Regions from separate parts of the Streptomyces sp. NPDC052773 genome, predicted to be linked through region 3. Evidence: riboswitches for the same ligand, from Rfam matches in the RefSeq annotation. Region 3 holds a riboswitch; each other region holds the start of a gene.

Region 1 (10,062 bases), on a different contig from region 3:
ACGGTCAGCCCGAACCGGTCGAGCAGCTGCGGACGCAGCTCGCCCTCCTCCGGGTTCATGGTGCCGACGAGCAGGAAGCGGGCGGCGTGCCGCACGGACACGCCCTCGCGCTCCACGTACGAGGCACCCATCGCCGCCGCGTCCAGCAGCAGGTCGACCAGGTGGTCGTGGAGCAGGTTGACCTCGTCGACGTACAGGATCCCCCGGTGCGCGTCGGCGAGCAGACCAGGCTCGAACGCCTTCACGCCCTCCGCGAGCGCCCGCTCGATGTCGAGGGCGCCGACGAGCCGGTCCTCGGAGGCGCCGACGGGGAGTTCGACCATGCGCGCGGGACGCGTCGTCCCGGCGCCCGCCTCGTGCGGCCCGTCCGGGCAGCCGGGGTCCGGGGCGGCCGGGTCACACGAGAACCGGCACCCGGGCACGACGGCGACCTCGGGCAGCAGCGCGGACAGGGCCCGCACGGCCGTGCTCTTCGCGGTGCCCTTCTCGCCGCGCACGAGGACTCCGCCGACCGCCGGGGACACGGCGTTCAGCAGCAGCGCGAGCCGCAGATCGTCCTGGCCGACCACGGCCGTGAAAGGGAAGGGGGTGGTCACTGGTCGCCCTCCAAGTCGCCTTCGAGCTCCAGATAGGTGGCGCGCAGCCGCTCCAGCGTGTCCGCGTCCGGCTCGGCCCACAGGCCTCGGTCCGCCGCCTCCAGCAGCCGCTCGGTGATGCCGCGCAGCGCCCACGGGTTGGACTTCTTCATGAAGTCCCGGTTCTCCGGGTCGAAGACGTACTCCGCGCTCAGCTTCTCGTACATCCAGTCGTCCACGACCCCGGCGGTGGCGTCGTAGCCGAACAGGTAGTCCACGGTCGCCGCCATCTCGAAGGCGCCCTTGTAGCCGTGGCGCCGCATGGCCGCCATCCAGCGCGGGTTGACCACGCGGGCGCGGAAGACACGGTGGGTCTCCTCGCCCAGGGTGCGGGTCTTCACCTGGTCCGGGGTCGCCGAATCGCCCACGTACGCCTGGGGGTTGGCGCCGGTCAGATGGCGGACCATGGCGACCATGCCGCCGTGGTACTGGAAGTAGTCGTCCGCGTCGACCAGGTCGTGCTCGCGGGTGTCCACGTTCTTCGCGGCGACGGCGATCCGCCGGAACGCGGTCTCCATGTCCCCGCGCGCCGCCCGCCCGTCGAGCCCGCGCCCGTAGGCGTAGCCGCCCCAGACGGCGTACACCTCGGCGAGGTCCGCGTCGCTGCGCCAGTTCCGCGCGTCGATCAGCGGCAGCAGACCGGCGCCGTAAGCCCCCGGCTTCGAGCCGAAGATACGGGCCGTCGCGCGCCGCCGGTCGCCGTGCTCGGCGGTGTCCTCGTCCACGTGCGCCCGCACGTAGTTGGACTCGGCGGGCTCGTCCAGCTCGGCCACCGCCCGCACCGCGTCGTCGATCAGCCCGACCACGTGCGGGAACGCGTCCCGGAAGAAGCCGGAGATCCGGACGGTGACGTCGATGCGCGGCCGGCCCAGCTCCGCCAGCGGGATGACCTCGAAGCCGGTCACGCGCCGGGACGCCTCGTCCCACACCGGGCGGCAGCCCAGCAGCGCCAGGATCTCGGCGATGTCGTCGCCCTGGGTGCGCATGGCCGAGGTGCCCCAGACCGTGAGGCCCACGGACTTGGGGTACTCCCCGTTGTCGGCGAGATAGCGCTGCACCAGCGAGTCCGCCAGCGACTGCCCGACCTCCCAGCTCAGCCGGGACGGGATCGCCTTCGGGTCGACGGAGTAGAAGTTCCGGCCGGTGGGGAGGACGTTGACCAGGCCGCGGGTGGGGGAGCCGGACGGGCCCGCGGGGACGTAACCGCCGTCCAGCGCCCTGAGGATGTGGCCGATCTCGTCCGTCGTCCGGGCGAGCCTCGGCACGACCTCGGTGCAGGCGAACTCCAGCACGGCGACGGCGTCGGGCAGTTCGGTGCCGAGGACGTCCCGGACGAGAGCGGTGCTCTCGGAGACGTCCCAGCCGCGCTCCTCCATCCCCTCCGCGATCCGCCGGCACAACTGCTCCAGCAGGTCGATCGCGTCCGAGGCCGTCCGCGCCGGACCGTCCACCAGGTCGGTCAGCTCCACCGGCACCTTCACCGGCGCGCCCGGCTCGGCCAGCAGCTCCTTCTCGTCCAGCCCGAAGTGCGCCGCCAGCGAGGCCCGCAGCCCCGGCAGCGCGTTCGCCTGCCCGCCCCACACCTGCGAGGCGCGCAGCACGGCCAGCACCAGGTTCACGCGCGGCTCGCCGACCGGGCCGCCGCCGAGGATGTGCAGGCCGTCGCGGATCTGCACGTCCTTGATCTCGCACAGATAACCGTCGATGTGCATGACGAACTCGTCGAACTCGTCGTCGTCCGGCTGCTCGTCCACATGCAGGTCGTGGTGCAGTTCGGCGGCCTTGACGAGGGTCCAGATCTGCGCGCGGACCGCCGGGGCCTTCGCCGGGTCCAGGTCGGAGACCAGCGCGTACTCGTCGAGCAGCTGCTCCAGCTTCGCCAGGTCGCCGTAGGTGTCCGCGCGGGCCATCGGCGGCACCAGGTGGTCGACGACCGTGGCGTGGCCGCGCCGCTTGGCCTGGGTGCCCTCGCCGGGGTCGTTGACGATGAAGGGGTAGACCAGCGGCAGGTCGCCGAGGACGGCGTCCGGCGCGCAGCCGCCGCTGAGGCCGAGGCCCTTGCCCGGCAGCCACTCCATCGTGCCGTGCTTGCCCATGTGCACGATCGCGTCCGCGCCGAAGCTGTTCTCCAGCCAGCGGTAGGCCGCCATGTAGTGGTGCGACGGCGGCATGTCCGGGTCGTGGTAGATCGCGATCGGGTTCTCGCCGAAGCCGCGCGGCGGCTGGATCATCACGATGACGTTCCCGAACCGCAGCGACGCCAGCACGATGTCGTCGCCGTCGACGTAGAGGGAGCCCGGCGGCTCGCCCCACGCCTCCCGCATGGCCTCGCGCAACTCCGGGTCCAGCTTCTCGAACCACGCCCGGTAGTCGGCGAGCGGCACCCGCGCGGGCGCCGCGGCCAGCTGCTCCTCGGTCAGCCACTCCACGTCGTGGCCGCCGGCCTCGATGAGGCGGTGGATCAGCTCGTCGCCGTTGTCGGGGTACCCCTCGACCACGTAACCGGCGTCCCGCAGGGCGTCCAGGACCCGGACCGCCGACGCGGGCGTGTCGAGGCCGACCGCGTTGCCGACCCGCGAGTGCTTGGTCGGGTACGCGGTGAAGACCAGCGCGATCCGCTTGTCCGCGTTCGGCTTGTGCCGCAGCCGGGCGTGGCGTACGGCGATCCCGGCCACCCGCGCGGCCCGCTCCGGGTCGGCGACGTACACGGGCACGTCGTCCGCGCCCTGTTCCTTGAACGAGAACGGCACGGTGATCAGCCGGCCGTCGAACTCGGGGATCGCGACCTGCATCGCCGCGTCCATCGGGGAGAGCGCCGCGTCGGACTCCTCCCACGCGGCCCGCGAGGAGGTGAGGCAGAGGCCCTGCAGCACGGGGATGTTCAGCTCGGCGAGCGCGCCCACGTCCCAGGACTCCTCGTCACCGCCCGCCGAGGCCTGCGAGGCGTGGGTGCCGCCCGCGGCGAGGACGGATGCGACCAGGGCGTCGGCCCGCCCCAGGATCTCGTACAGCCCGGGGTCCGCGCCGCGCAGCGAACCGCAGTACACGGGCAGGGCGTTCGCCCCCTGCGCCTCGATCGCGTCGCAGAGGGTGTCGACGAACGCGGTGTTGCCGCTCAGTTCGTGGGCCCGGTAGAAGAGCACGCCGACGGTCGGGCGGCCCTCGGCCAGGGGACGCTCGCCGCGCACGCCGTACTCCGGCATCCGCTGCGGCGGCGCGAAGCCCTCGCCGGTCAGCAGCACCGTGTCGGACAGGAACCGGGCGAGTTCGGTGAGGTTGGCGGGCCCGCCCTCGACCAGGTACTTCAGCGCCTCGGCCACCACACCGGCGGGCACCGACGACTCGGCCATCAGCTCGGCGTCCGGCACCGCCTCGCCGCCCAGCAGCACGGTCGGGATGCCGGACGCCTTCAGCGCGGCGAGCCCGTCCTCCCAGGCGCGCTTGCCGCCGAGCAGCCGTACGACGGCGATGTCGGAGCCGTCGAGCAGCGCCGGAAGGTCCTCGGCGACGTCGACGCGCGCCGGGTTGCCGATCCGGTAGGGCGCGCCGGAGGCACGGGCCGCCAGCAGATCGGTGTCGGCGGTCGACAACAACAACACAGTGCCAGTGCCAGTGGTCATGCGGGCGCTCCCGGGGGAATGAAGGGCAGTCCTTGCGGCGCACCGGACTCGATGAGCCGCCACAGCGCGTCCGTGTCCGCGTGCTGTTCGATCAGGTCGCCGAGCCGGTCGAGCTGTTCCTCGCGCAGCGCGGCGAAGGAGGTGTCGGGGGCCGGCACGAAGCGGCGGCCCGCGGCGGCGGCCACCTCGCGCAGGAAGGCGCGGCGGAAGCCGTCCGACTCCAGGGAGCCGTGCCAGTGGGTGCCCCAGGTCTGGCCGACCCGGCAGCCGTCCAGGAAGGGCTCTCCGCCGAGGATTTCGGCGACGCCGTGGTGGATCTCGTAGCCCGCCACGCGCTCGCCGAGGGCTTCACCCTCGGGCCGGGTGAGGGTCTTCTCGCGGGCGAACCGCACCCGCACGGGCAGGATCCCGAGCCCGTCGACGTGGCCGCGGCGGCTCTCGACGTCGTCCTCGATGTGCTCGCCGAGCACCTGGAAGCCGCCGCAGATGCCGAGGACGGGCCGGTGCTCGGCCGCTCTGCGCAGCAGCGCGTCCGCCAGCCCGCGCTCCCGCAGCCACTCCAGGGCGCGCACGGTGCCGCGCGTGCCCGGCACGATCACGAGGTCGGCGTCCGCCAGTTCCTCGGGCCGGTCCACGAACCGGACCACGACACCGGGTTCGGCGGCCAGCGCGTCCACGTCGGTGAAGTTGGACATCAGCGGGATCGCGCACACGGCGACCCGCAGCACGTCCTCGCCGACCGGCGGCGCGGTGTTCGACTCGCGCACGGTGCCGCGCAGCGACACGCTCCCCCACGCTCGGCTTCGCTCGCGCGGGGGCACCCCCATCCCGTCCTCCTCGTCGATGCCGAGGCCGTGCCGGAACGGCAGCACGCCGTACGTCCGCCGCCCGGTCAGGTCGCGGAGCATGTCCAGGCCGGGCTCCAGCAGGGAGACGTCCCCGCGGAACTTGTTGACGAGGAACCCGGCGACCAGCTCCTGGTCCTCGCGCGACAGCAGGGCGACCGTCCCGAAGAACGAGGCGAAGACACCGCCCCGGTCGATGTCGCCGACGACGAGCACGGGCAGCCCGGCACCCCGCGCGATGCCCATGTTCACGATGTCGGTCCGCCGCAGATTGATCTCGGCGGGCGAACCGGCCCCCTCACAGATCACCGCGTCATACGTGCCCCGCAGTTCGGCGAGACAGTCCAGCACCGTGCCGAGCAGCTTCTGCTGCCGCCCGCCGTGATACCCGCGCGCGCTCAGCTCGCCCACCGGCTTGCCCAGCAGCACCACCTGGCTGCTCTGCTCGCCACCGGGCTTGAGCAGCACGGGGTTCATCAGCGCCGTGGGCTCGACCCGGCAGGCCTGCGCCTGCATGGCCTGCGCCCGCCCGATCTCGGCACCCTCGCGCGTGACGAAGGAGTTGAGGGACATGTTCTGCGCCTTGAACGGCGCGACCTTCACCCCCTGCCGCACCAGCCACCGGCAGATCCCGGCGGTGACGACGCTCTTGCCGGCGTCGGAGGTGGTGCCGGCGACGAGGAGACCCCCGTTCATCGCTTACGCCCCTTCCCGATGAGGCGTGCGCCCGCGCACACGCCGAGCGCCAGCCAGCTCACCCGCCGGGAGAGCCGTACGGCCCGCCGGATGTCGGTGACCTGGACGGCGCGCCCCTGTCCGTTCAGCACGGGCCGGTGCTCCACGCGCCCCCCGTACGACAACGTGCCGCCCAGCCGCACCCCGAGCGCCCCCGCGAACGAGGCCTCCACGGGCCCGGCGTTGGGGCTCGGGTGCCGGTGGGCGTCGGCCCGCCAGGCGCGCACGGCACCGCGCGGATCGTCACCCGACAGCGCGGCGAGTACGGCGGTCAGCCGCGCCCCCGGCCACCCGGCGACGTCGTCGAGGCGGGCGGAGGCCCAGCCGTAACGCCGGTAGCGGGGCGACTTGTGACCCACCATGGCGTCCAGGGTGTTGACGGCCCGGAACCCCAGCAGCCCGGGCACACCCGCCACGGCCCCCCACACCAGCGCGCCCACGACGGCGTCGGAGGTGTTCTCGGCGACCGACTCGACGACCGCCCGGGCGATCCCGTCGGCGTCCAGCGCCTGCGGGTCCCGCCCGCACAGATGCGGCAGCCGCTCCCGGGCGGCCTCCACGTCACCCGCCTCCAGCGCCCGCCCGACGACGCCGGCCTCGCGCGCGAGCGAAGTCCCGCCGACGACGGCCCAGGTGGCGACGGAGGTCAGCGCGACGGAGGCGGCGGGGGAGGAGCGTACGACCCTCGCGGCCAGAGCCCCGACGGCGAGAGCGCCACCGGCGCACACCGCGGTGTGCAGGGCGCCCCGGCCCCGGTCGTCCCGGTACAGGACACGCTCGACGGCGCCCGCGGCCCGGCCGAACGCGGCGACCGGATGCCCGCGGCGCGGATCGCCGAGGAGCAGATCACCGAGAAGACCGGCGGCGGCGCCGTACGCGAAGACGCGATCGGCACGCATGGGGCTCAGCCGGCCGTGGGGACGGGCAGGAGCCTTCTGGTGTTCCTCGATCGGCAGCCGAGCATCGCGTTATGTCCTCACTCAGGGTGTCCGCGCCCTGGTTCGACGAGACCGGCGGTGAGAGTTCCTGGCTCCCGGGGCTTTCCTCCCCGGTCACAGTGGCGGGACCGCGCCGGATTCACACCGGGCTTCCTCTCCTGCCGCCGTACATGGCTCCGGCAGTCCACCACGGGGCCGGAACAGCCGTCAACTTGCCGTTGACCTGCGAGGGGGGAGTGTGCAGAACCCCACATGGCCCGTCCGCGCCCCGCGCTCCTCCCCGTGCGGGTGGCCTTCCGTGAAGGCGGTTGCGGGGGAGGCGGGAGCTGTCTCCAATACGACGTACGAAGCGTCACGAGGTGGACCTGCGGCTCACGGCCGACCGTCTCACCGTCCACCAGGCCAACTCCCGGCTGACCATCCCCCTGGAGCCGGAGACCTGGCACCGCACCCTGTGCCGCCGCTGGACCCCCTGCACCCCGGGGGAGCTGCGCATCCTGGCCGACGCCGGAGCGGTCACGGACTCGCCCCGCCCCTGGCCCGCCCGGAACTCCTCGGCCCGCAGGGACCGGAAACGCCGACGGGCGGTGCGGGGAACGTCGTCCCCGCACCGCCCGGTGCGCGCCGTATGCCGGACCGAGATGCCGGACCGAGATGTCGGACCGAGGCCGCTCAGGCCACGATCAGGTAGATCCCGTACGCCACCGCCGCCGCGCACGCCGCGAAGCACGCGTACGCGCCGGTGACCGCGAGGGCCGCCGTACCGCCCCGCTCCGCCGCGCGCTCGCGGCGGGAGAGGCCGGTGATGCCGAGGGTGAAGAGGGCCACGAGGGCCACGGTGACCACGAGGCTCACGCCGAAGACGGAACCGAGGGCCGCCCAGTCGATCTTCATGCTGCTGATTCCTTACGTACCTGGGTGCGCGGGGCTCAGACCGCGGCCTGGGTGGGCTTCGGGTCCGGGTCGACGGCCCCGGCGGGGGCCGGGATGGTGGCGGCCAGCTCCTCGGCCGCGGCCGCGGTGGGCGGCGGGGTCACGGCGGCCATGGCGGTGGTGACCACGCCGGGCGACTCCGCTTCGTCGACGTCGTTGACGTTGGTGTGGTCGACGACCTGACGCCGGGAGATCTTCCAGATGGCGAAGCTGGAGGCCACCAGGAAGACCGCGACGAGTGCCGTACCCCAGTCGCCGAAGCCGGTCACCAACTCGGCGAGCGCGCCGACCAGCGCGGCGGCCGGGAGGGTCAGGCCCCAGGCGACGAACATGCGGGTCGCGGTGGACCAGCGGACCACGCCGCCCTTGCGGCCCAGGCCCGCGCCCATCACCGCACCGGAGCACGAGTGCGTGGTGGAGAGGGAGAAGCCGAGGTGGGAGGAGGCCAGGATGACCGTCGCGGCGCTGGTCTGCGCGGCGAAGCCCTGCTGCGGCTGGAGGTCGGTGAGGCCCTTGCCCATGGTGCGGATGATGCGCCAGCCGCCGAGGTAGGTGCCGAGGGCGATGGCGATGCCCGCGGAGAGGATGACCCACATGGGCGGGTCGGAGTCGGGGGCGAGGGTGCCGCCGGCGACCAGGGCGAGGGTGATGATGCCCATGGTCTTCTGGGCGTCGTTGGTGCCGTGGGCGAGGGAGACCAGGCCCGCGGAGGCGATCTGCCCGGCGCGGTAGCCCTTGGCGGCGGCCTTGCCGTCGGCCTTCTTGCCGAGGGTGTAGGTCAGCCGGGTCGCGATCATCGCGGCGACGCCCGCCACCAGCGGGGCGGCGATCGCCGGGATCAGCACCTTGGTGACGAGGACGTCGCCGTGGACGGCGCCGAAGCCCGCCGAGGCGACGGTGGCGCCGATGAGGCCGCCCATCAGGGCGTGCGAGGAGGAGGACGGCAGGCCCACCAGCCAGGTCAGCAGATTCCACAGGATCGCGCCGACCAGTGCCGCGAAGATGACCTCGGGACGAATGCCGCTCTCGTCGACCAGGCCCTTGGAGATGGTGTTGGCGACTTCCACCGAGAGGAAGGCGCCGACGAGGTTGAGGACGGCGGACATGGCCACCGCGATCTTCGGCTTGAGCGCACCGGTCGAGATGGTGGTGGCCATCGCGTTGGCGGTGTCGTGGAAACCGTTCGTGAAATCGAACGCGAGTGCGGTTATCACCACAATCGCGAGGATCAGCGAGATGCCTTCCATTTACCCAGGCAATCGTTCGAGGTCGTTGGCTGCTCGAACGTAGGTAACCCAGGTGAACGAAAGGTGAACTGGGGAGGGCATCACGGTGTCACCAAAGGAGGATCGCCGTTCCGCCGAAGATTCGTCGGCGGAACGATCAGCGCCACAGCGCCGCCGGTGCTGCCCTGGAGCCCTCTGGTGACGCCGCGGCGGGCCCACAGATCCGCTGAGGAGACGTTGGTCACCCGACATGCCGCTACAGGGCCTCGTATACGACCTATACGGACGTGTACAGACCTATACGGCCTCTACGACCTTGCACAGGACCTTCAGGACTGTCGGCGTTCAGGACTGTCGGCCTTCAGGACCGTCGGCCTTCTGGACCGTCGGCTTCCGGCCTACTGTGCCCCGGCCGCGCGCCCGCCCCGGCTCCGCCTGGCAGGATCGCGCCATGGCTGAGCAGCGAGGGGACAGGCGGGACGGACGAGACGTCCGGGAGGGCGAGGGCGCACCGGACGGTGTGCGCGAGGAGGAGGCCCGGGCGTGGGACGCGCTGGTCGCGACGGCCCGGCGGACCGTCGCCGACGGGCTGGTCGTCGGCACCTCCGGAAACGTGTCCGTCCGGATCGGCGAGACCGTCCTGGTCACGCCGTCGGGCGTGCCCTACGACCGGCTGACCCCCGCCGACCTCACCGCCGTGGACCTCGACGGCCGGCAGGTCCGCGGCACCCTCGTCCCGACGAGCGAGCTGCCCATGCACCTCGCCGTCTACCGCCACACCGACGCCCGCGCCGTCGTCCACACCCACGCGGTCCACGCGACGGCCGTCTCCACCCTCGTCACCGAGCTGCCCCTGATCCACTACATGGCCGCCGCGCTCGGCGGACCCGTCCGGGTCGCCCCGTACGCGACCTACGGCACCGAGGAACTGGCCGAGAACATGCTCCGCGCCCTCGACGGCCGCTCCGGCTGCCTCCTCCAGAACCACGGCACCATCGCCTACGGCACCACCCTCGACCAGGCCTACGACCGCACCGCCCAGCTCGAGTGGATGTGCCGCCTCTGGCTCACGGCCTCCTCCGTCCCGAACCTGACCCCGACCCTGCTGTCGGAGGACCAGCTGAACGAGG
Region 2 (10,062 bases), on a different contig from region 3:
CTGCACACCGCCCTCGACCACCCCCAGGGCCACCTGGGCCACGACGACCCGGTGGTGGCCGGCTTCGCGGACAGCGTGCTGCGGCTGTACTCGTTCCTGCCGGACACCTGGAACGCGCGCTTCGCCCGGCACTTCCACGCGGTGATAGAGGCGTACGACCGGGAATTCCGCAACCGCACCGAGGGATTCGTGCCCACGGTCCAGGAATACCTGGAACTCCGCCGGCTCACCTTCGCGCACTGGATCTGGACCGATCTGCTGGAACCCAGTGCCGGAATCGAACTCCCGGATTCCGTACGGAAACACCCGGCATTTCGGCGGGCGGCACTGCTCAGTCAGGAATTCGCCGCCTGGTACAACGACCTCTGTTCGCTGCCCAAGGAAATCGCGGGCGATGAGGTCCACAATCTCGGCATCAGTCTCATCACCCATGAAGGGCTGACCCTCGAGGAAGCGATCGCCGAAATCCGGCAGCGGGTCGAGCGATGCATATCCGATTTCCTCGTCGCCGAACGGGAGGCGCTGCGGTTCGCCGACGACCTCGCCGACGGCACGGTACGGGGAAAGGAACTCAGCGTCGCCGTCCGCACCTGCGTCGCGAATATGCGCAACTGGTTCAGCTCCGTCTACTGGTTCCACCACGAGTCCGGCCGGTACCGGGTGGACAGCTGGGACGACCGGTCCACGCCCCCGTACGTCGACAACGAAGCGGCAGGTGAGAAATGACCGTCGAGTCCGTGAAGCCCGCGGCCCCCGAGGCGGCCCGGACGACCGAACTGCGCGAACCGCCCCTCGCCGGCGGAGCCGTACCGCTCCTCGGCCACGGCCTGAAGCTCGTCCGCGACCCGCTGGCCTTCATGTCCCGGCTGCGCGAGCACGGCGATGTCGTCCGGCTCAGGCTCGGCCCCAAGACGGTGTACGCGGTCACCACCCCCGCGCTCACCGGGGCGCTCGCGCTCAGCCCCGACTTCAAGATCGACGGGCCGCTGTGGGAGTCCCTGGAAGGCCTGCTCGGCAAGGAGGGCGTGGCCACCGCCAACGGCCCGCGCCACCGCCGCCAGCGCCGCACCATCCAGCCCGCCTTCCGGCTGGACGCCATCCCCGCGTACGGGCCGATCATGGAGGAGGAGGCGCACGCGCTGACCACCCGCTGGCGGCCCGGCGAGACCATCGACTGCACCTCGGAGTCGTTCCGGGTGGCCGTGCGGATCGCCGCCCGCTGTCTGCTGCGCGGCGAGTACATGGACGAGCGGGCCGAGCGGCTGTGCACCGCGCTCGCGGTCGTGTTCCAGGGCATGTACCGGCGGATGGTGGTCCCGCTCGGGCCGCTGTACCGGCTGCCGCTGCCCGCCAACCGCGAATTCAACCGCGCGTTGGCCGATTTGCATCTGCTCGTCGACGAGATCATCGCCGAGCGCCGGGCATCCGGTCAAAAGCCGGACGATTTGCTGACGGCATTGCTGGAGGCGAAGGACGAGAATGGCGAGCCCATCGGGGAGCAGGAGATCCACGACCAGGTGGTCGCGATACTCACGCCCGGAAGCGAAACCGTCGCCTCCACGATCATGTGGCTGCTCCAGGTGCTCGCGGAACACCCGGAACACGCGGACAAGGTCCGGGAAGAGGTTGAATCCGTAACGGGTGGCCGTCCCGTGGCATTCGAGGACGTCCGCAAGCTGCGGCACACCAACAATGTCGTCGTCGAGGCGATGCGTTTGCGCCCGGCCGTCTGGATATTGACCCGACGGGCGGTGACCGACACCGCGCTCGGCGACTATCGCATTCCGGCGGGCGCCGACATCGTGTACAGCCCGTACGCGATCCAGCGCGACCCGCAATCGTACGCGCACCACCTCGACTTCGACCCCGACCGATGGCTTCCGGAACGCGCCAAGGAAGTGCCGAAATATGCCATGAGCCCCTTCAGCGTGGGTAATCGGAAGTGCCCCAGCGACCACTTCTCGATGGCCCAGCTGACGCTCATCACGGCAGCGGTGGCGACGAAGTACCGCTTCGAGCAGGTGCCCGGTTCCGACGACGCCACCCGCGTCGGCATCACCCTGAGGCCGCAGCGGCTGCTGCTGCGGGCGGTGCCGAGGTGACGTCCCCGCCAGGGCCGGCCCGGTCGGCGGCCGGCCCTGGCGGTGCGGCTCAGAAGTCCTCGTCCAGGTCCACCGTGCCCTCGACGGCCACCTGGTACGCGGACGGACGCCGCTCGAAGAAGTTGGTCAGCTCCTGGACGCCCTGGAGCTCCATGAAGGAGAACGGGTTCTCCGAGCCGTACACCGGGGCGAAGCCCAGCCGGGTCAGACGCTGGTCGGCCACGCACTCCAGGTACTGCCGCATGGACTCGGTGTTCATGCCCGGCAGACCGTCACCGCACAGGTCGCGGGCGAACTGCAGCTCCGCCTCGACGGCCTCCCGCAGCATGTCCGTCACCTCCTGCTGGAGCCGGTCGTCGAAGAGGTCCGGCTCCTCCTTGCGGACGGTGTCGACCACGTCGAACGCGAAGGACATGTGCATCGTCTCGTCGCGGAACACCCAGTTGGTGCCCGTGGCCAGGCCGTGCAGCAGGCCCCGGCTGCGGAACCAGTAGACGTAGGCGAACGCGCCGTAGAAGAACAGGCCCTCGATGCACGCGGCGAAGCAGATCAGGTTCAGCAGGAAACGGCGGCGGTGGGCCCTGGTCTCCAGCCGGTCGATCTCCTCCACCGAGTCCATCCACTTGAAGCAGAACTCGGCCTTCTCCCGGATGGACGGGATGTTCTCGACGGCCGCGAACGCCGCCGCCCGGTCGTCCGGGTCGGGGAGGTAGGTGTCCAGCAGCGTCAGATAGAACTGGACGTGGACGGCCTCCTCGAACAGCTGGCGCGACAGATACAGGCGCGCCTCCGGGGAGTTGATGTGCTTGTACAGGGTCAGCACCAGGTTGTTCGCCACGATCGAGTCGCCCGTCGCGAAGAACGCGACCAGCCGGCCGATCAGATGCTGCTCACCCGGGGACAGCTTGGCGAGGTCGGCGACGTCCGAGTGGAGGTCGACCTCCTCCACGGTCCAGGTGTTCTTGATGGCGTCCCGGTAGCGCTCGTAGAAGTCCGGGTAGCGCATGGGACGCAGGGTCAGCTCGAAGCCCGGGTCGAGGAGATTGGCGTTACGGGTGGTCATTACTGGCAGGCCTCGCAGGACTCGGGGTTTTCCAGGGAGCAGGCGACCGCGTCGGGGTCGGCGGCCTGCTGCACGGGGACGGTGGGCTGCTGCGCCCGGGCGGCGCGGGCGATGCGCGTCGCGGGCCGCGAGCGCAGGTAGTACGTCGTCTTCAGCCCGGACTTCCAGGCGTACGCGTACATCGAGGAGAGCTTGCCGATGGTCGGCGTCTCCATGAAGAGGTTCAGGGACTGCGCCTGGTCCAGGAACGGGGTGCGGGCCGCGGCCATGTCGATCAGGCCGCGCTGCGGGATCTCCCACGCGGTGCGGTAGAGCCGCCGTACGTCCTCGGGGATCCACGCGAAGCCCTGCACCGAGCCGTTCGCGTCGCGCAGCGCCTCACGGGTGCGGGCGTCCCACACGCCGAGCTTCTTCAGATCGGCGACCAGGTAGGAGTTCACCTGGAGGAACTCACCGGACAGCGTCTCGCGCTTGAACAGGTTGGACACCTGCGGCTCGATGCACTCGTAGACGCCCGCGATCGAGGCGATGGTGGCGGTCGGCGCGATGGCCAGCAGCAGGCTGTTGCGCAGGCCGACCTCCGCGATCCGCTCGCGCAGCGCCGACCAGCGCTCCGGCCAGGTCGGCTCCACGTCGTAGTGGTCGGGGTGCAGGACCCCGCGGGCGGTACGGGTCTTCTCCCAGGCGGGCAGCGGGCCGTTGCGCTCGGCGAGGTCGGCGGAGGCCTCGTACGCGGCCAGCATGATCCGCTCGGCGATCCGCGTGGACAGCGCCTTCGCCTCGGCCGAGTCGAACGGCAGCCGCAGCTTGAAGAAGACGTCCTGCAGACCCATGGCGCCGAGGCCCACCGGGCGCCACTTGGCGTTGGAGCGGCCCGCCTGCTCGGTCGGGTAGAAGTTGATGTCCACGACGCGGTCGAGGAACGTGACGGCCGTGCGGACGGTGGCGTCCAGCCGCTCCCAGTCGATGTCCTGACGGGCCGGGTCCACGAAGGCGCCCAGGTTCACGGAGCCCAGGTTGCAGACCGCCGTCTCCCCGTCGTCGGTGACCTCCAGGATCTCCGTGCAGAGATTGGAGGAGTGGATGACGTGGCCCGGCTCCGCGGTCTGGTTGGCGGTGCGGTTGGCGGCGTCCTTGAACGTCATCCAGCCGTTTCCGGTCTGCGCGAGGGTGCGCATCATCCGGCCGTACAGATCGCGGGCGGGCATGGTCTTCTTGGCGAGGCCCTTCGCCTCGGCCGCGCGGTACGCCGCGTCGAACTCCTCGCCGTACAGGTCCACCAGCTCCGGCACGTCGGACGGCGAGAACAGCGACCACTGCTCGTCGGCGTTCACACGGCGCATGAACTCGTCCGGGACCCAGTGCGCGAGGTTCAGGTTGTGCGTACGGCGGGCGTCCTCGCCCGTGTTGTCGCGCAGCTCCAGGAACTCCTCGATGTCGGCGTGCCAGGTCTCCAGGTAGACCGCCGCCGCGCCCTTGCGCCGGCCGCCCTGGTTCACCGCGGCGACCGAGGCGTCGAGGGTCTTCAGGAACGGGACGATGCCGTTGGAGTGGCCGTTGGTGCCGCGGATCAGCGAACCGCGCGCGCGGATCCGGCTGTACGACAGGCCGATGCCGCCGGCGTGCTTCGACAGGCGGGCGACCTGGTGGTAGCGGTCGTAGATGGAGTCCAGCTCGTCCTTGGGGGAGTCCAGGAGGTAGCAGGACGACATCTGGGGGTGCCGGGTGCCGGAGTTGAACAGCGTGGGGGAGGAGGGGAGGTAGTCGAGGCGGCTCATGAGCCCGTAGAGCGCCGCGACCTCCTCCACGGAGCGGGTGGTGTCGTCCTCGGCGAGACCGGCGGCGACGCGCAGCAGGAAGTGCTGGGGCGTCTCGATCACCTTGCGGGTGATCGGGTGGCGCAGCAGATAGCGGCTGTGCAGGGTGCGCAGGCCGAAGTAGCCGAAGCGGTCGTCGGCGGCGCGGTCGACGAGGGCGTCCAGGCGCTCGGCGTGCAGCCGGACGAACGCGGCGGTGCGGTCCGCGATCAGGCCCTCGCGGTGGCCGACGGCGACGGACTCGGTGAACGACGTGACACCCTGCGAGGCGGCCTCGGCGGTGATGCCGATCGCCAGCAGCCGGGCGGCCAGCCTGCTGTAGGCGGGGTCCTCGGAGATGAGGCCGGCGGCCGCCTCCGTGGCCAGCTCGCGCAGCTCCGTCTCGTCCGCGCGGGCGGACCGGCCGCGCAGCGCGGCGGCGGCGACCCGGCCGGGGTCGGCGTCGGGGAGATCGGCGGTCAGTTCGGTCAGGATCCGCAGCAGCGCGGCGCCGGGACCGTCGTCGTGGGACGGGACGGCCGCGTCGTGGGACGGGACCGTTGCGTCGTGGGACGGGACCGCTGCTGAGGCCGGATCTGCGGGCGCGATGGTCACGTGGGGGCTCTCCCTCGCTCGGCACGGGGCCTGCGAGGGCAGGGGGCAGCTCACGAGCGCACGCGGCGTCGCGTCCACCGGCCCATTCCACGAGGCCCGGACGTCAGGCGCCCGGACCGGATGGTCGGGCGCACTGTCGGCAGGTCCTCGGACTGACGCCCATACCCGCATATACGGGCATGGGTACACCGTTGCGGGACAGTTCCGGATTCACACCGGATTCCCCTGCGGCGACAGCGAGCATGAGCATACATGTTGTGTCGGGCGGCGATGGCACCCCCAGATGTTGTGTCGTAGCGGTTTCAGAGCGTCAACTCGTAGGTGAGCAGAGTGATGTCGTCCAGTTCCGGGAGCGGGTTCCAGTCACGCTCCGGGGTGCGGACGAAGCCCAGGCGTTCGTAGACGCGGTGGGCGCTGTGCATGGTGGGCTGGGAGGACAGGACGACGCGGACGCAGCCCGGGGTGGCGCGGGCGCGGTCGACACAGGCGCGCACCAGGGCTTCGCCGGCGCCGCGGCGCCGGGCCTCCCGGGCGACGGCCAGCATGCGTATCTCGGCCTCGCCGGGGCCCGCGACGTCGGCCATGGGCCCACCGGACGGGACGAAGGTCACGCCCCCGACGACGCGCTCCTCCGCCACGGCGACCAGCACCTCCGCCGCGGCGGCCCGCTTCGCCACGTCTCTCAGCTCCTCCAGATACGCGTCGCTCTCCCCGAAGTCGAGCAGACCGTCCCGGAGATAGGCCTGGGCGGTGATCTCGCCGACGGTGTCGTACTCGGCGGGCGTGACAGGGCGGATGAGGATCTCCATGGGGCCGAGTGTGCCCGAGGGGTGTGACAGCGGCCCGGGGTTTTCCACAGGGCTCGCAGGGCCCCGCCGGGGTTTCCACAGCCGGGTTGCGGGCCCCCACCGGAGTGATTCCATGGAAGCAGGGGTCTCGTGAGGAGACCGCACCATGACGGGGGCACGACGAGGGTCGGAGCACGGCGGGGGTCGGACCGTGACGGGGGCGCACCATGACGGGGGTTGGACCATGACGAGGGCTGGACCATGACGGAGCGCACGATGACGTGGGCCGTCCTGTGACCGGGGCCGATCCACGACCAGGGCCTCCCGTGACGAGGGCTGCCCCGTGACGAGGGCCGTCCCGTGACGAGGGTCGTACGGCGCCCGCCGGGCACGCGGCGCCCGCGTGACGCGCCGATGGCGACACTGGAACTGCGGCGCGCGGCGGGCCGGGTCCGGCGCGGGCTGCTCGGCTGCTGGCACGCCCTGACGGTCCGTCTGGAGGCCCGGCGCGGCGGCGGACGCCCCAGGAAATGGCGCAGGTGGCTGTCGTACACCAACGTGACCCGGGCCGTCTGGCTGCTGGGCGCGCTGCTGGTGGTCGCCTGGTGCGGGGAGGCCGTCTACAACCTCGTCACCGGCGAGGAGAGCGCCCTCGACCGCCTGGGCGGCACCACCAACGGCCTCGACGACCTCCTCCGCTTCATCGGCCCCGTCCTCACCGCGTCCGTCGCCGCCGCGCTCTTCCTGTTCTGGTGGTACAGCTGGACCAAACGCCGCTACCTCGCCCGCGCCCGCTCCTGCCCCCGCCGGCTGGTGCTCACCGCCGGACCGGACATCGACCGGATCGTGGGCCGCGAGGAGGTCGCCCAGGTCATCGCCGAGCGGCTGCGGCAGCGCGAGACCCGGCGGCCCTACCTGCTCGTCGGCGGCGTCGGCGCGGGCAAGACCGCCGTACTGGTCCGGCTCACCGAACTGCTGGCCCAGCAGCAGGCCGTGCCGGTGCCGATCCGGCTGCGCGACGCCGACGACGGGACCGCCCTGAACTTCGAACTGCTCGCCAAACGGCGCTTCGCCGAGGAGGCGCCCCGCGGCCTCCTCGCCCGCACCAAGAACGAGCGGGTCTGGCAGCAACTGCTCGCCGACGACAAGGTCGTCGTCCTCGCCGACGGCCTGGAGGAGGCGCTGCTCGACGAGAGCGCCCAGCAGAACCGCGACAACATCATCCGCCGGGCCATCGAACGCGCCCACGACGAGAGACTGCCGCTCGTCATCGCCTCCCGGCCGCACAGCCCGCTGGAGAGCACCCCCGCCGCCATCGTGGAACTGGAGCCGCTGAGCGAGGAGGAGGCCCTGCACTTCGTCGCCTCCCGGGTGCCGGACACCGACGAGCGCCGGGTGGACTGGATCGTGGAGACCGCCGAGGTCACCGAGTCGCCGATCTACCTCCAGCTCGCCCGCGAACTCCACCAGCACGGCCTGCTCGAACGGGACCGCCCGCGCGACGACCCGTACCGGCTGGACACCCGCAGCCGGGACCGCGGCACGCTCCGGCTGTGGCTGCTGGAGACCTGGGAGACCGCCCTGTGCGACGGCCTGCTGCGGGACTCCGTCGCGCTCGGCCCGCGCGAGCGGCGCGAGACCCTGGAGGTGGTCTGCGCCCTGGCGTGCGTGGGGCTGCTCCAGGACAAGCTCGAGGTCGGCTTCGGCGAGTTGCTCGACCGGGACATCCACCCGGGCCCGGCCCGCCGCGCCCGCACCGGCGCCGGCCATCTGTGGGCCGCCCGGCGCGGCTTCGACCGGTACGGCGGACGCGCCACCGTGTTCTCCGAATGGCACCGGCAGCGGATCTGGGACGCCCTGTGCGACCGGCTCGGCGAGGAGACCGGCCGGCGGCTGCGCGGGGGGAACCGGGACCAGTGCCACGCCCTGCTCGCCGGCTACGTCGCGAACGCGGGCAAGCTCGACCTCGTCGAGAGCTTCGAGAAGAAGGTCCGCTTCCCGCACAGCATCATCCAGGCCTACTTCGGCTTCCGCCTGCTCAACCACCTCGGCGAACGGGAGGCCGGCCGGCTGGTCGAAGAGGCGCTGCAGCCGCCCGGCCCCAGCCGTGAACTGCTCATCGCCCTCGTCCTGCTGTCCCGTCGGCGGACGGCGGAACTCGCGGCCGACGGCGGCGGGGTGCGCGCGGAGATCGGCAAGGAGATCCGGGAGCGGTGGCGGCACGCCCCGGTGCGCGGGCGGCCCCTTTCGCGCCTGCTCACCGCGGCGGCTCAGCGCCGTACCGACGACCCGAAGGCCCTCCACCTCTACGCGGCGGCGGCCGAAGTGGAGAGCGTGGAGCCCGACCCGGGCTACCTGACGGACATCGTCGCCGCGGTGCACGCCCGCTGGCCGCACATCAAGGGCGATCCGCGCACCCTCCAGGACGCCAAGCTGAGGCTGCTCAAACGGCTCGGTGAGGCCCTGCGCCAGGTCTCCGACCGGATGGACACCACGCCGCTGTACTGGCGGCTGTTCCGGATGGGCACCATGGAGCCGTCGTATCCGGTCCGCCTGGCCGCCGCGCAGGAGTTCGGCAGCGGGGGCAACGCGGCCTTCGCGGTGATCCGGGAGCGGGTCGGGCTGACCACCGATCCCATCGAGGAGTACAACACCAAGATCAACGACCTGAAGGCGTGGAAGCGGCGCGAGTACGAGGCGTGGGCCGCCGAGATGACCCGGGCCCGCAGCGCGCGGGGCAGCGCGCGGACGCGGACGCCGGAGCGGGTCGAGGAACTGATGCGCCGGCGCCGGGCGTTGAACCAGCGGTACCGGGAACGGCGAGTCGCCCTCTTCCGGGAGTTCGTGATGCGCGCCTGGATGGTGCCCATGCTGCTGGGCTCCGTCGACGACGCGCACCGCGACGAGGCCCGCGAGCGGCTCACCCGATGGCTGCGCCACCTGGACCCGAAGTACACCGGCGGCCCGCCCGATCTGCCGCTCGCCCTGGAGACCGCGCTGGCCCAGGGGTTCAAATACGCGGCGAACCGGCGCAAACGGCATCCGCACACCTACCCCGGCAACCGCGCCGAGCTGATCCGCCAGGCGGAGACCGTGCTCCAGCGTTCCCGCTGCTGGTACACCCAGCTCGTGCTGCTCCAGGCGCTGTGCCTGTGGGAGATGCCGGACACCGCGGGCCGGCACGAGCACGTCCGCGGCGGCGGCGCGGGGTGGCAGGAGGAGCAGTCGGACGGGGCGCGCCGGCCGGGTACGGGGATCGGCGGGACGAGCGCCGTCCAGACCGTGGAACGGTGGCTGTCGATGGCCGGTACGGTGAACCGGGCGCCCGGCGTCGCCGGCGGGGCGGAGGGGAACGGACAGGAGCCCCGGCGGCTGCACCCGTTCGTCGCCGAGGCGGCCGATCTGGCGGCCCTCGCCCTCGAGACGGGCCGGCCCGAGCGGTTCCTGTGGATCGACGAGAAGGGCGTCAGCGACACCATCGGCTCCCGGCCCCGCGGCGGTGGCGGGTACCGCAAGCACAACCTGTGGATTCCGCCCTCGGTCGGCTGGAGCACCCTCGACCCGCGCGCCCAGCGGCTCGTCGCCGACGTACTGATCATGCTGAACCTGATCGAGCGGGACGGCCATCCCGACGAGGTCGAGGAGCGGCTGACCCGCGTGGAGCAGCCGGACACGCCCCTGCCGCCGTGCATCCGCAC
Region 3 (10,062 bases):
ATCCTCCAGCCGCCGACCCGGCCGGACTGCGACTGGGGCGTGGTCTACATCGAGGTCTCCGGCTATCTGCCGATGTGCGGGCACGGCACGATCGGGGTGGCGACCGTACTGGTGGAGACCGGCATGGTCGAGGTGACCGAGCCGGTCACCACGATCCGTCTGGACACCCCGGCGGGGGTGGTGGTCGCGGACGTCGCCGTCGAGGAGGGCGCGGCGCGGGCGGTGACGCTGCGGAACGTACCGTCGTTCTGCGTGGGCCTGGACCGCCGGGCGACGCTCCCGGACGGGCGGACGGTGACGTACGACCTGGCGTTCGGCGGCAACTTCTACGCCATCCTGCCACTGACCGAGCTGGGCCTGCCGTTCGACCGGGCCCGCAAGGACGACCTGCTGCGGGCAGCACTCGCGCTGATGGACGCCGTCAACGCCGAGGACGAGCCCGTGCACCCGGAGGACGCGTCGATCCGCGGCTGCCACCACGTGTACCTGGCCGCCCCCGGCTCCACCGCCCGGCACTCCCGGCACGCGATGGCCATCCACCCCGGCTGGTTCGACCGCTCCCCGTGCGGCACCGGCACCAGCGCCCGGATGGCCCAGCTGCACGCGCGCGGCGAACTGCCCCTGGACACCGAGTTCGTCAACGAGTCGTTCATCGGTACGCGGTTCACGGGCCGGCTGCTCGGCACCACGGAGGTCGCCGGGACGCCGGCGGTGCTGCCCAGCATCACCGGTCGCGCCTGGATCACCGGCACCGCCCAGTATCTGCTCGACCCGACCGACCCGTTCCCGGCGGGATTCGTGCTCTGACCGTCCGTCGGTCCGTGCTCTGATGCGTCGTACGACCGTTTCGACCTCGCCTTGTTGGAGACCTCCGATGCCCACCCGGCCGACCCCCGCGACCCCGGCGCCCTCCGACCCCGACCTGCCCGTGCTCGGCGGCAGACGCAGCAGTTACCGCGAGCGCGTCGGTGACGCCCTGCGGGCCGCGCTGATCGCGGGTGAGCTGCGGCCGGGCGAGGTGTACTCCGCGCCCGCGCTGGCCGCCCGGTTCGGTGTCTCGGCGACGCCGGTGCGGGAGGCTCTGCTGGACCTGGTGAAGGAGGGGCTGGTCGACACGGTCCCCAACAAGGGGTTCCGGGTGACGGCCGTGTCGGAGCGGCAGCTCGACGAGTACACGCACATCCGCGCGCTGATCGAGATCCCGACCGTGGCGGAGCTGGCGCGCACCGCCGCACCGGCCGCATTGAAGGCGCTGCGCCCGGCCGCCCGCGAGATCGTCACCGCCGCGGCCGCGGGTGACCTCATCGCTTACGTCGAGGCGGACACCCGCTTCCACCTTCAGCTGCTGACGCTCGTGGGCAACGCTCACCTCGTGGAGGTCGTCCGCGACCTGCGCGGGCGCTCCCGGCTCTACGGCCTGACCGCCCTCGCGGAGGCGGGGCGGCTGCGCGCGTCCGCCGAGGAGCATCTGGAACTGCTGGACGCGCTGCTGGCGCGGGACGAGACGGCGGTGCGCGAGGTGATGACGCGGCATCTGGGGCATGTACGGGGGATATGGGCGGCGCGGGAGTGACCGGTTCGGATTCCCCGAGCGTTCACGTCCCCCTCACTCCCCCGCTCTTCTGGCCCGCCCGAGGTCGAACTAGCGTCCAAGAGGCGCCCCCTCCGACGAACGAGTGAGGTCTCGATGTCCGCCAGACATTCCACCAGGCGCTTCCTCGCCGCGCTGACCCTCGCCCCCGCCCTGATTACCCTCGCCCCCGCCGTCGTACCCGCTCACGCGACCACCGGCCCCGGCGTTCCGCCCCCGAAGACCCACTTCGACCTCCAGGCCCACCGCGGCGGCCTCGGGATGACCACCGAGAGCACCCTGGAGGGGTTCGCGAAGGCGTTGCGCCTCGGGGTGTCGACGCTGGAGCTGGACACCCAGGTCACCCGGGACCGCAGGGTCGTCGTCACCCACGACCGGCAGGTCAGCGCCCAGAAGTGCCGGGACACCGCCCCGGTCGTGCCCGGCGACCCGCAGTTCCCGTACGTCGGCAAGTACGTCAAGGACCTGACGCTCGCGCAGATCAAGACGATGGACTGCGGCTATCGGCAGCTGCCGGGCCATCCCGAGCAGGAGCGCGTCCCGGGCGCCCGGATGATCGAGCTGCGGGACGTTCTGGACCTGGTGAAGCGGTCCAAGGCGCGGCAGGTCACGCTCAACGTGGAGACGAAGGTCGAGGCGGGCGCGCCGGAACAGACCGCGCCGCGGGAGCTGTTCGTGCGGAGGGTGTACGAGGAGATCCGCGCCTCGGGCATCGAGGAGCAGGTCACGATCCAGTCGTTCGACTGGGGCGCGCTGAAGGTGATGCACCGGCTCGCGCCCGACTGGCCGCTGGTCGCCCTCACCAACCACGACTTCCTCCAGGTCGGCAAGGAGGGCGCCTCCCCGTGGCTGGGCGGGATCGACGCCGACGACTACGGCGGCGACTTCGTGAGGGCCGCCGCCACCGTCCCCGGCCTGCGGGCCCTGTCTCCGAACTACGGCTTCCCGCAGAACGGGAAGATCGGCGACCCGGGCTTCCGCTTCTACCCGGACCGCGCGATGATCGCCGACGCCCACGCGCGCGGGCTGAGGGTGATCCCGTGGACCTGTGACGACCCGGCGACGGTGGCCGCGCTGATGGACCTGGGTGTGGACGGCGTCATCACGAACCGTCCGGACCGGGTGCGGGCGCTGATGGCCGAGCGGGGCATGCGGCTGCCCAAGCAGTACCCTCCGCGCGGCTGACGGCCGCCCGAAGGCCGGCGCCCCCTGCCTCGGGGGAGACAGCCGTGTGGTGTTGAGCACGCTGGTCGTGGTGCGGTGGTCACCGGCGCCGCCGCGGTGAGCGGCGGCGGGCGTGCTGTGGCCGGGCGGGGCGGGCCTCGGGGCCGCCAGGGGCGTGCGCCGGTGGGCGGAGGGTGCCGCCGGGCGCCCCTGGGGTGCGCTTGTCACCACCCCGAGCCTGGCATTACTGTCACCACGCCTTGGTGAACGGGAAATCCGGTGTGATGCCGGTGCGGCCCTCGCCACTGTGATCGGGAAGTCCGGCTCCGGCCCTCGCGGGCAGCCACTGGGTCCTCCGGGACCCGGGAAGGCGGAGTTCGGGCGGTGGTACCCGTCAGCCAGGAGACCGGCCAAGGCGCGTCAACCATCCACGAGGTGCTGGAGAGGGTCTGTTCGAGCCATGCACATAGCCGAGGGTTTCCTGCCTCCGGCGCACGCGGTCGCCTGGGGCGTCGCGTCCGCGCCCTTCGTCGTCCACGGCGTCCGTTCCCTGACCCGTGAGGTGCGTGAGCATCCCGAGAGCACGCTGCTGCTCGGCGCCTCGGGCGCCTTCACGTTCGTCCTGTCCGCCCTCAAACTGCCCTCGGTCACCGGCAGCTGCTCGCACCCCACCGGCACCGGTCTGGGCGCGATCCTGTTCCGCCCGCCCGCGATGGCGGTGCTCGGCACGATCACCCTGCTCTTCCAGGCGCTGCTGCTCGCGCACGGCGGGCTGACCACGCTCGGCGCGAACGTCTTCTCGATGGCGATCGCCGGACCGTGGGCCGGATACGCCGTCTACCGCCTGCTGCGGCGCTGTGACGTGCCGCTGATGGTCGCCGTGTTCTTCGGCGCGTTCGTCGCCGACCTGTCCACCTACTGCGTCACCAGCGTCCAGCTGGCGCTCGCCTTCCCCGACCCGGGCAGCGGTTTCCTGGGCGCGCTCGGCAAGTTCGGTGCCATCTTCGCCGTCACGCAGATCCCGCTCGCGGTGAGCGAGGGGCTGCTGACGGTGCTGGTCATGCGGCTGCTGGTGCAGTCCAGCAAGGGTGAACTGACCCGGCTGGGCGTGCTGGTGGCGGGCAAGCGGGCCGCGGAGAAGCCGGCTGGGACCGAGGCGGTGGCGGGATGAGCAGGAACACGAGGATCAACGTTCTGCTGCTGCTCGTCGTCGTCGCGCTCGCCGTGCTGCCGCTGGCACTCGGCCTCGGCGACGACGAGAAGGAGCCGTTCACGGGCGCCGACGCCCAGGCGGAGACGGCGATCACCGAGATCGACCCGGACTACGAGCCGTGGTTCTCGCCGCTGTACGAGCCGCCGTCCGGGGAGATCGAGTCGGCGCTGTTCGCCGTGCAGGCGGCGATCGGCGCGGGTGTCCTCGCGTACTACTTCGGGCTGCGGCGCGGGCGGCGCCAGGGCGAGCAGCGCGCCCTGGCCCGACGGGACGCCGGGGTGCCGCAGGACGCGGGGGTGCCGCAGGACACCGGGGTGCCGCAGGACGCCGCCGCGGGTGCCGAGCGCGAGTCCGGGGCCTGAGCGCGCGTGCTGCCGATCGACGCGGCGGCGCACGGCAGCCGCTGGCGCCGCCGTCACCCCGTGGACAAGGCCGTGCTCGGCCTCGGTCTGACGGTGCTCGCGATCTCGCTGCCGCCGTGGCCGGGTGCGGCGCTGGTGCTGCTCGCCGCGCTGGTCGTGCTGCTCGGCCCGGCCGGGGTGCCCGGGCGGCGGCTGTGGCGGGCGTACCGGGTGCCGCTCGGGTTCTGTGTGACCGGCGCGGCGACGCTGCTGGTCCAGGTCGGCGGGCCCGGGGGGTTCGTCGCGCTCGCCCCCGGTGGCGCGGTGCGGGCCGGGGAGCTGCTGCTGCGCACCTCGGCCGCCTCCCTCGGGGTGCTGCTGTTCGCCTTCACCACGCCGATGTCCGATCTGCTGCCCCGGCTGGTGCGGGCCGGAGTGCCCGCGCCGGTCGTCGACGTCGCGCTGGTGACGTACCGGATGAGCTTTCTGCTGCTGGACTCGGTGCGGCTGATCCGGGACGCGCAGGCCGCCCGGCTGGGGCACACCACGCGGGCCGCGACCTGGCGTTCGCTGGGCGGGCTGGGCGCCACCGCGTTCGTCCGCGCCTTCGACCGGGCCACGCGGCTCCAGGCCGGGCTCGCCGGGCGCGGCTACGACGGCACCCTGCGGGTCCTGGTCCCCGAGGCCCGGATCTCCGTCCGTTTCACCGCCGCGAGCTGCGCCCTGCTGGCGGCGCTGGTCGCGCTCACGTTCGTACTGGATGCGTACGGGAAGGGCACGCTGACATGAGCGAGGCCGCCGTCCTGGTCGCCCTGCGGGGCGCTTCGTTCGCGTACGAGGACGGCCCCGCCGTGCTCAGCGCGCTGGACTTCGAGGTGCGCGCGGGGCGCGCGCTGGCGCTGCTGGGCCGCAACGGCAGCGGCAAGACGACGCTGATGCGGCTGCTCAGCGGAGGGCTGCGCCCGCGCGAGGGCGAGTTGGCGGTCGAGGGCACGCCGGTGCGCTACGACCGCAAGGGGCTGACCCGGCTGCGGACGACCGTCCAGCTGGTGGTGCAGGACCCGGACGACCAGCTGTTCGCGGCGTCCGTCGCGCAGGACGTGTCGTTCGGGCCGCTCAACCTGGGCCTGCCCGACCCGGAGGTGCGGGCGCGGGTCGCGGAGGCGCTGGCCGCGCTGGACATCGCCGCGCTGGCCGACCGGCCCACCCATCTGCTGTCGTACGGGCAGCGCAAGCGGACCGCGATCGCGGGCGCGGTCGCGATGCGGCCCCGGGTGCTGATCCTCGACGAGCCGACCGCCGGGCTCGACCCGGACGGCCAGGAGCGGCTGCTGGCCACCCTCGACGGGCTGCGGGCGAGCGGTACCACGGTGGTGATGGCCACCCACGACGTGGACCTGGCGCTGCGCTGGGCCGACGACGCGGCCCTGCTCACCCCGGCGGGCGTGCGGACCGGTCCGGCACCCGAACTCCTCGCCCGCGCGGACCTGCTGGAGCAGGCGGGTCTGCGACTGCCGTGGGGTGTCGCGGCGGCCCGGCTGCTGCACGCGCGGGGCCTGCTGCCCGACCCGGCGGACGGCCCGCGCACGGCGGAGGACCTGGCCGCGTTCGCCACCACGGGCACCACCGCCGAAAGCTGAGACGACAGCTGAGACGGCTGCTGAGACGACAGCCGGCAGTCACGCCACGTCCGACAAGTCGATGCGGAACATGCCGCGCCCGTGCGTGACGCAGACCAGCGTGCGGTCCATCCAGAACAGGTCGTCGACGGAGCAGTTGGTGGGTCCCTCGTTCGTCGGTGACCAGGTGGCGCCCTCGTCCTCGCTGGCGAACAGGCCGATCTCGGTGCCGCAGTAGAGGAATCCGGGGCGCCCCGGGTGCACGGCGAGGGCCCGGACGGGCACGGCGGGCAGGCCGCCGGCCAGGTCGGTCCACTCGGCGCCGCCGTCCCGGGTGACCCACAGGTTGCCGGGTTCGAAGCCGCCGAACGTCGCGTACACGGTGTCGGGGTCGTCGGGATGCGCGGTGAGCCCGGTGCAGTAGCGGCGCGGCTCCAGGCGGCGGGCGCCGGTCGCGCCGACCCGGTCCCAGGCGGGGGCGGTGTTCGTGCCCTCGGTGGTGCGGAAGACCAGGCCGTCCTCGTGGCCCACCCAGATGACGTCGGAGTCGCGCGGGGAGACCGCGAGGGCGGTGATGAGGGAGCCCGCGTTGCCCTTGATCGCCCGCCATCTCGGACCGGAGCCGGGGGTGTTGCGGGTCTTCGCGTCGTCCGTCACCCACAGGGACCGGCCGCCGGCCAGCAGCCGCTGCGGGTTGTTCGGGTCCATCACGAAGGGAGCGATGAACTCGGCCTGCCGGTTCTTGGCGTCGGGGATGCGGAAGGGAACCGGCTTCCAGTCCCAGTCCCGCACCACCGGGTTGAAGAACTGGCCGCTGATGTAGCGGTCGCCGCGGGTGTCGTCGGTGGCGCCCCCGTCGGTGGAGCGATGGATGTTGAGGAAGACGTACTCGCCGTAGAAGACGTTCTCGTCGTCCGGATCGGCCGCGCACCAGCCGCCGTCGCCGCCGAAGAACTCCCGCCACCGCTCGGTGCCGAGCGCGGGGTCGAAGACCAGGGTGCCGTTGTCCTGGGCACCGCCGATGATCTTCCCGCCGGCGGTGTGGCCCGCGCCGCCGTAGAACTGGGTGGCGCCGTAGTTGTTGACCAATTCGGTCCAGCCGCGCACGAAGGGGGGCTCGTCCTCGGTGCCTACGGCGAACAGGTCGTCGGCCTTGAAGACGCCGCCGTCGTTGCCGAAGAACACCGTGCGGTTGGTGCGGCCGTCGTAGCCGGGGTGGGAGACGATGGCGTGGTGGTCGGCGTGCACCGAGCGGGGCTCCCACCAGGTGCTGATCTCGGCGACGCTGTCGCCGCCGTCCGTGCTGCGCCACAGATCGATGCCGCCGACGAGGACCAGGTCCGCGTCGGTGGGGTCGCCGGCCCAGATCGCGTTGTCGTACCAGCCCTGGTCGCCGAGGTAGGCGGCGGTGCGCCCGGCCGGGTCGCGGGTCTTGCGGGGCTCGTACGTCTCGCCGCCGTCCGTCGAACGCCAGATCTGGCCGCCGCGGGACATCTCGACCGAGGCGTACACCGTGCCCGGGTCGGCGGCGGCGTAGGCCAGTTCGACGCGGCCCTCCCACGGGCCGCGGCCCGCCGTGACCCAGGTGCGGCCGCCGTCACGGCTGAACCAGGCCTCGCCGGCCCGCATGGATCCGGCGACGGCCAGGCGGTCGTCGGCCGGGTGGAACTTGACGTCCGCGACGGCGACTCCGGTGAGCACCGGCGTCCAGGTGGCGCGGCCCGGGTCGGCGCTGCGGAAGACGCCGCTGTTCGTGGCGGCCAGCAGCACCTCGCCGGTGGAGGACACGGCGATCCGGCTGACGAAGCGGAAGTCGGGGGTCTGGGTGGCGTCGACGGGTGCCCAGGTGACGGTGTCGGTGGTGGTGAACAGGCCGTTGCCGCGCAGCGCGTCGCCGTTGGAGAAGCCCTCGCCGGTGCCGACGTAGAGGGTGGCGGGGCGGGCGGGGTCCTGGGCGATGCAGGCGCAGGCGAGATTGCCGAGGAAGTCGTCGACGGGCTGCCATTCGCCGCCGCCGTCCTCGGTGTGCCAGACGCCGCCGCCGGCGCTGGCGGCCCACATGCGGTCCGGTCGCTCCGGGTCGATCACCAGGCCGCGGGTGCGTCCGCCGATGTTGCCGGGGCCGAGCCAGTCCCAGGCGGTGAGCGACATACCGGCCGTGGGTGAGGGTCCCGTCCGTCCCTCCGCGTCGGCCAGGCCGGTCGGCACCCCGGCGGTGAACCGGGCCGGCCGGTCGGCCTCGAGGGCGGCGTGCAGCTGATCCAGGGCGCCGGTGAGGGCGTGCGCCGGCACCTGCCCGTCGTCGCCGCGTTCCTGGGCGAGCCGGAACATGCCGCGGGCGGTGGGCAGGTCGGGGTACTCCAGCCGGCGCAGGGCCCGGTGCACCGACGCCTCGGGGAGCCCTTCGAGGGTCTCGTTGGTGCAGCCCCGGGACATCCTGAGGAGGGCGACCTGTTCGACGCTGATGCGTTTGGCGTGGGCGAGGTCTTCGTCGGAGATGGTCATGGTGTCGTCCTCGGGATGGCGGGGTGCGTGCAGGTCAGGGCCGGAGCGGGGGCGCGCAGGTCAGGGCCGGAGCGGGGGCGCGCGGGGCGGGGGTGTCTCGTCGAGGACCAGCTCCCACACGGGGACCTCCGTGTGGGGGTCGAGTCCGCGCAGCACGATGTCGGTGCCGGAGGCCGGGCCGGGGCGTACGGCGAGTTCGACGGTGAGGTCGCCGACGCGGGCGGTGGCGGCGGTGCGCTGGGCGAAGCCGGCGAAGGCGGGCCGGGGCGGCGGCTCGGGCAGCGGGGTCACGGCGGGCCGGCCGGCCAGGTCGACGCGGACGGCGCCGCTCGCCTCGCGCCGTGCGGCGGCGAGCCGTCCGGGGCCGGGCGCGGCGCCGCCCCGGTAGGAGGTGCGGGCGGTCCAGTGCAGGACGACGTGGTCGTCGCCGTCGTCGGCGGCGAGGGTGAACTCGTCGGTGTCGTCCAGGGCGGGGCGCGCCCACGGGGGCAGCGGGAGGGGCTGCGAGGTCCAGCGCTCGTCGCCGTCCCGCGCGTCGAGCAGGACGACGACGAGCGGGACGTCCTGCTCGCCGGGGGCGCCGATCCGGACCGCGACGACCGTCCGGCCGACGAGCGCGCAGGGCCGCAGCCGGTGTCCCGCGCGCCATGCGACCCGCCCGGTCCTCGGGTCGAGCGCGGTCAGTGTGCCGTGGCGGTCGTGCACCACGGCCCGCAGGCCGGGCGCGTCGGCCACGCCGCGCGGGAACAGCCTGGTCACGTCGGGCCGTCCCGGCGGCGGCTCCGCCGCGGGAAGGGCGCCCGCCGGGCCGCTTGGCCCGGCCCGTGCGAGGTGCGGATGAGCTGCGACATGGGCGTCTCCACGGGAGACGTGCGAGGTGAGACCCCCGCCGCCCGCCGTCGCCCGGCCGCGCGGGTCTCCTTCCTCCATGGTGCGCCCGCGGGGAGAGCGCCGCATCTCGCGGCGGGCCCCGCTCGGGTCGGGCGCCGTACCCGAGTTGGCCGAATCGCCGGTGCTCGTGATGGAGGGGCCCGATGAGGTTCAGCCCGCCGTCAGCTCGTCCCAGTGGACGGTCCGGTCGCACCAGCGGCGCAGCAGGACGTGGTCGTGACCGACGGCGAGCAGTCCGGCGCCGGTGGCGGCCCGGTAGTCCTCCACGACGGCGACCAGGGCGGCGGTGGTGGAGGCGTCGAGCATCGCGGTCATCTCGTCGCACACCAGCAGGCGCGGGCGCAGCACCAGGGCGCGGGCGAGGCAGGCGCGTTGCAGCTGGCCGTCGCTGACCTCGTGCGGGCGCCGGGTCAGCAGGTCCGCGGTCAGGCCGACGGTGGCGGCGAGTTCGGCGACCCGCTCGGGGACCTGGGCGCGGCGGCCGGTGGCGCGCAAAGGCTCGGCGATCAGGTCGGCCAGCCGCAGCCGGGGGTCGGCGGCAAGCCGCGGCTGCTGGAAGACGACGCCGAAGGCGGTGCGCTGTTCGCGGGGCGCGCGGTGCCGCCATCCACGCACGGGGGTGCCGTCGAGCACGACGGTGCCCGCGTCGGGGCGGTGCAGCAGCGCGGCGACCCGGGCGAGGGTGGACTTGCCGCAGCCGCTGGGCCCGAGGAGCCCGACGGCCTCCCCGGGTGCGAT

What was found. A riboswitch is a leader RNA that binds a small molecule or an ion and turns the genes downstream of it on or off. The one in region 3 is predicted to bind cobalamin.
Region 1: it holds a riboswitch for cobalamin, as region 3 does, so the genes downstream of both, ACIG0D_RS34290 (cobalamin biosynthesis protein) here and ACIG0D_RS06230 (energy-coupling factor ABC transporter permease) in region 3, are expected to answer to the same signal.
Region 2: it holds a riboswitch for cobalamin, as region 3 does, so the genes downstream of both, ACIG0D_RS13695 (ribonucleoside-diphosphate reductase subunit alpha) here and ACIG0D_RS06230 (energy-coupling factor ABC transporter permease) in region 3, are expected to answer to the same signal.

Annotation. Positions count from the first base shown of each region.
Region 1 covers NZ_JBITZX010000025.1:11,420-21,481, forward strand. Annotated here, with positions in the region: gene ACIG0D_RS34275 (putative cobaltochelatase) at 1-596, opposite strand, end outside; gene cobN (cobaltochelatase subunit CobN) at 593-4,255, opposite strand; gene ACIG0D_RS34285 (cobyric acid synthase) at 4,252-5,796, opposite strand; gene ACIG0D_RS34290 (cobalamin biosynthesis protein) at 5,793-6,734, opposite strand; cobalamin riboswitch at 6,835-6,978, opposite strand; gene ACIG0D_RS34295 (hypothetical protein) at 7,446-7,667, opposite strand; gene ACIG0D_RS34300 (anion permease) at 7,703-8,953, opposite strand; gene ACIG0D_RS34305 (class II aldolase/adducin family protein) at 9,384-10,062, shown strand, end outside.
Region 2 covers NZ_JBITZX010000005.1:193,876-203,937, reverse strand. Annotated here, with positions in the region: gene cyc1 (epi-isozizaene synthase) at 1-726, shown strand, start outside; gene ACIG0D_RS13705 (cytochrome P450) at 723-2,102, shown strand; gene ACIG0D_RS13700 (ribonucleotide-diphosphate reductase subunit beta) at 2,152-3,165, opposite strand; gene ACIG0D_RS13695 (ribonucleoside-diphosphate reductase subunit alpha) at 3,165-5,576, opposite strand; cobalamin riboswitch at 5,697-5,833, opposite strand; gene ACIG0D_RS13690 (GNAT family N-acetyltransferase) at 5,879-6,385, opposite strand; gene ACIG0D_RS13685 (NACHT domain-containing protein) at 6,779-10,062, shown strand, end outside.
Region 3 covers NZ_JBITZX010000002.1:253,640-263,701, forward strand. Annotated here, with positions in the region: gene ACIG0D_RS06215 (proline racemase family protein) at 1-807, shown strand, start outside; gene ACIG0D_RS06220 (GntR family transcriptional regulator) at 875-1,573, shown strand; gene ACIG0D_RS06225 (glycerophosphodiester phosphodiesterase family protein) at 1,688-2,776, shown strand; cobalamin riboswitch at 3,000-3,185, shown strand; gene ACIG0D_RS06230 (energy-coupling factor ABC transporter permease) at 3,216-3,926, shown strand; gene ACIG0D_RS06235 (energy-coupling factor ABC transporter substrate-binding protein) at 3,923-4,330, shown strand; gene cbiQ (cobalt ECF transporter T component CbiQ) at 4,337-5,098, shown strand; gene ACIG0D_RS06245 (energy-coupling factor ABC transporter ATP-binding protein) at 5,095-5,949, shown strand; gene ACIG0D_RS06250 (WD40/YVTN/BNR-like repeat-containing protein) at 5,989-8,433, opposite strand; gene ACIG0D_RS06255 (hypothetical protein) at 8,494-9,192, opposite strand; gene ACIG0D_RS06260 (ABC transporter ATP-binding protein) at 9,475-10,062, opposite strand, start outside.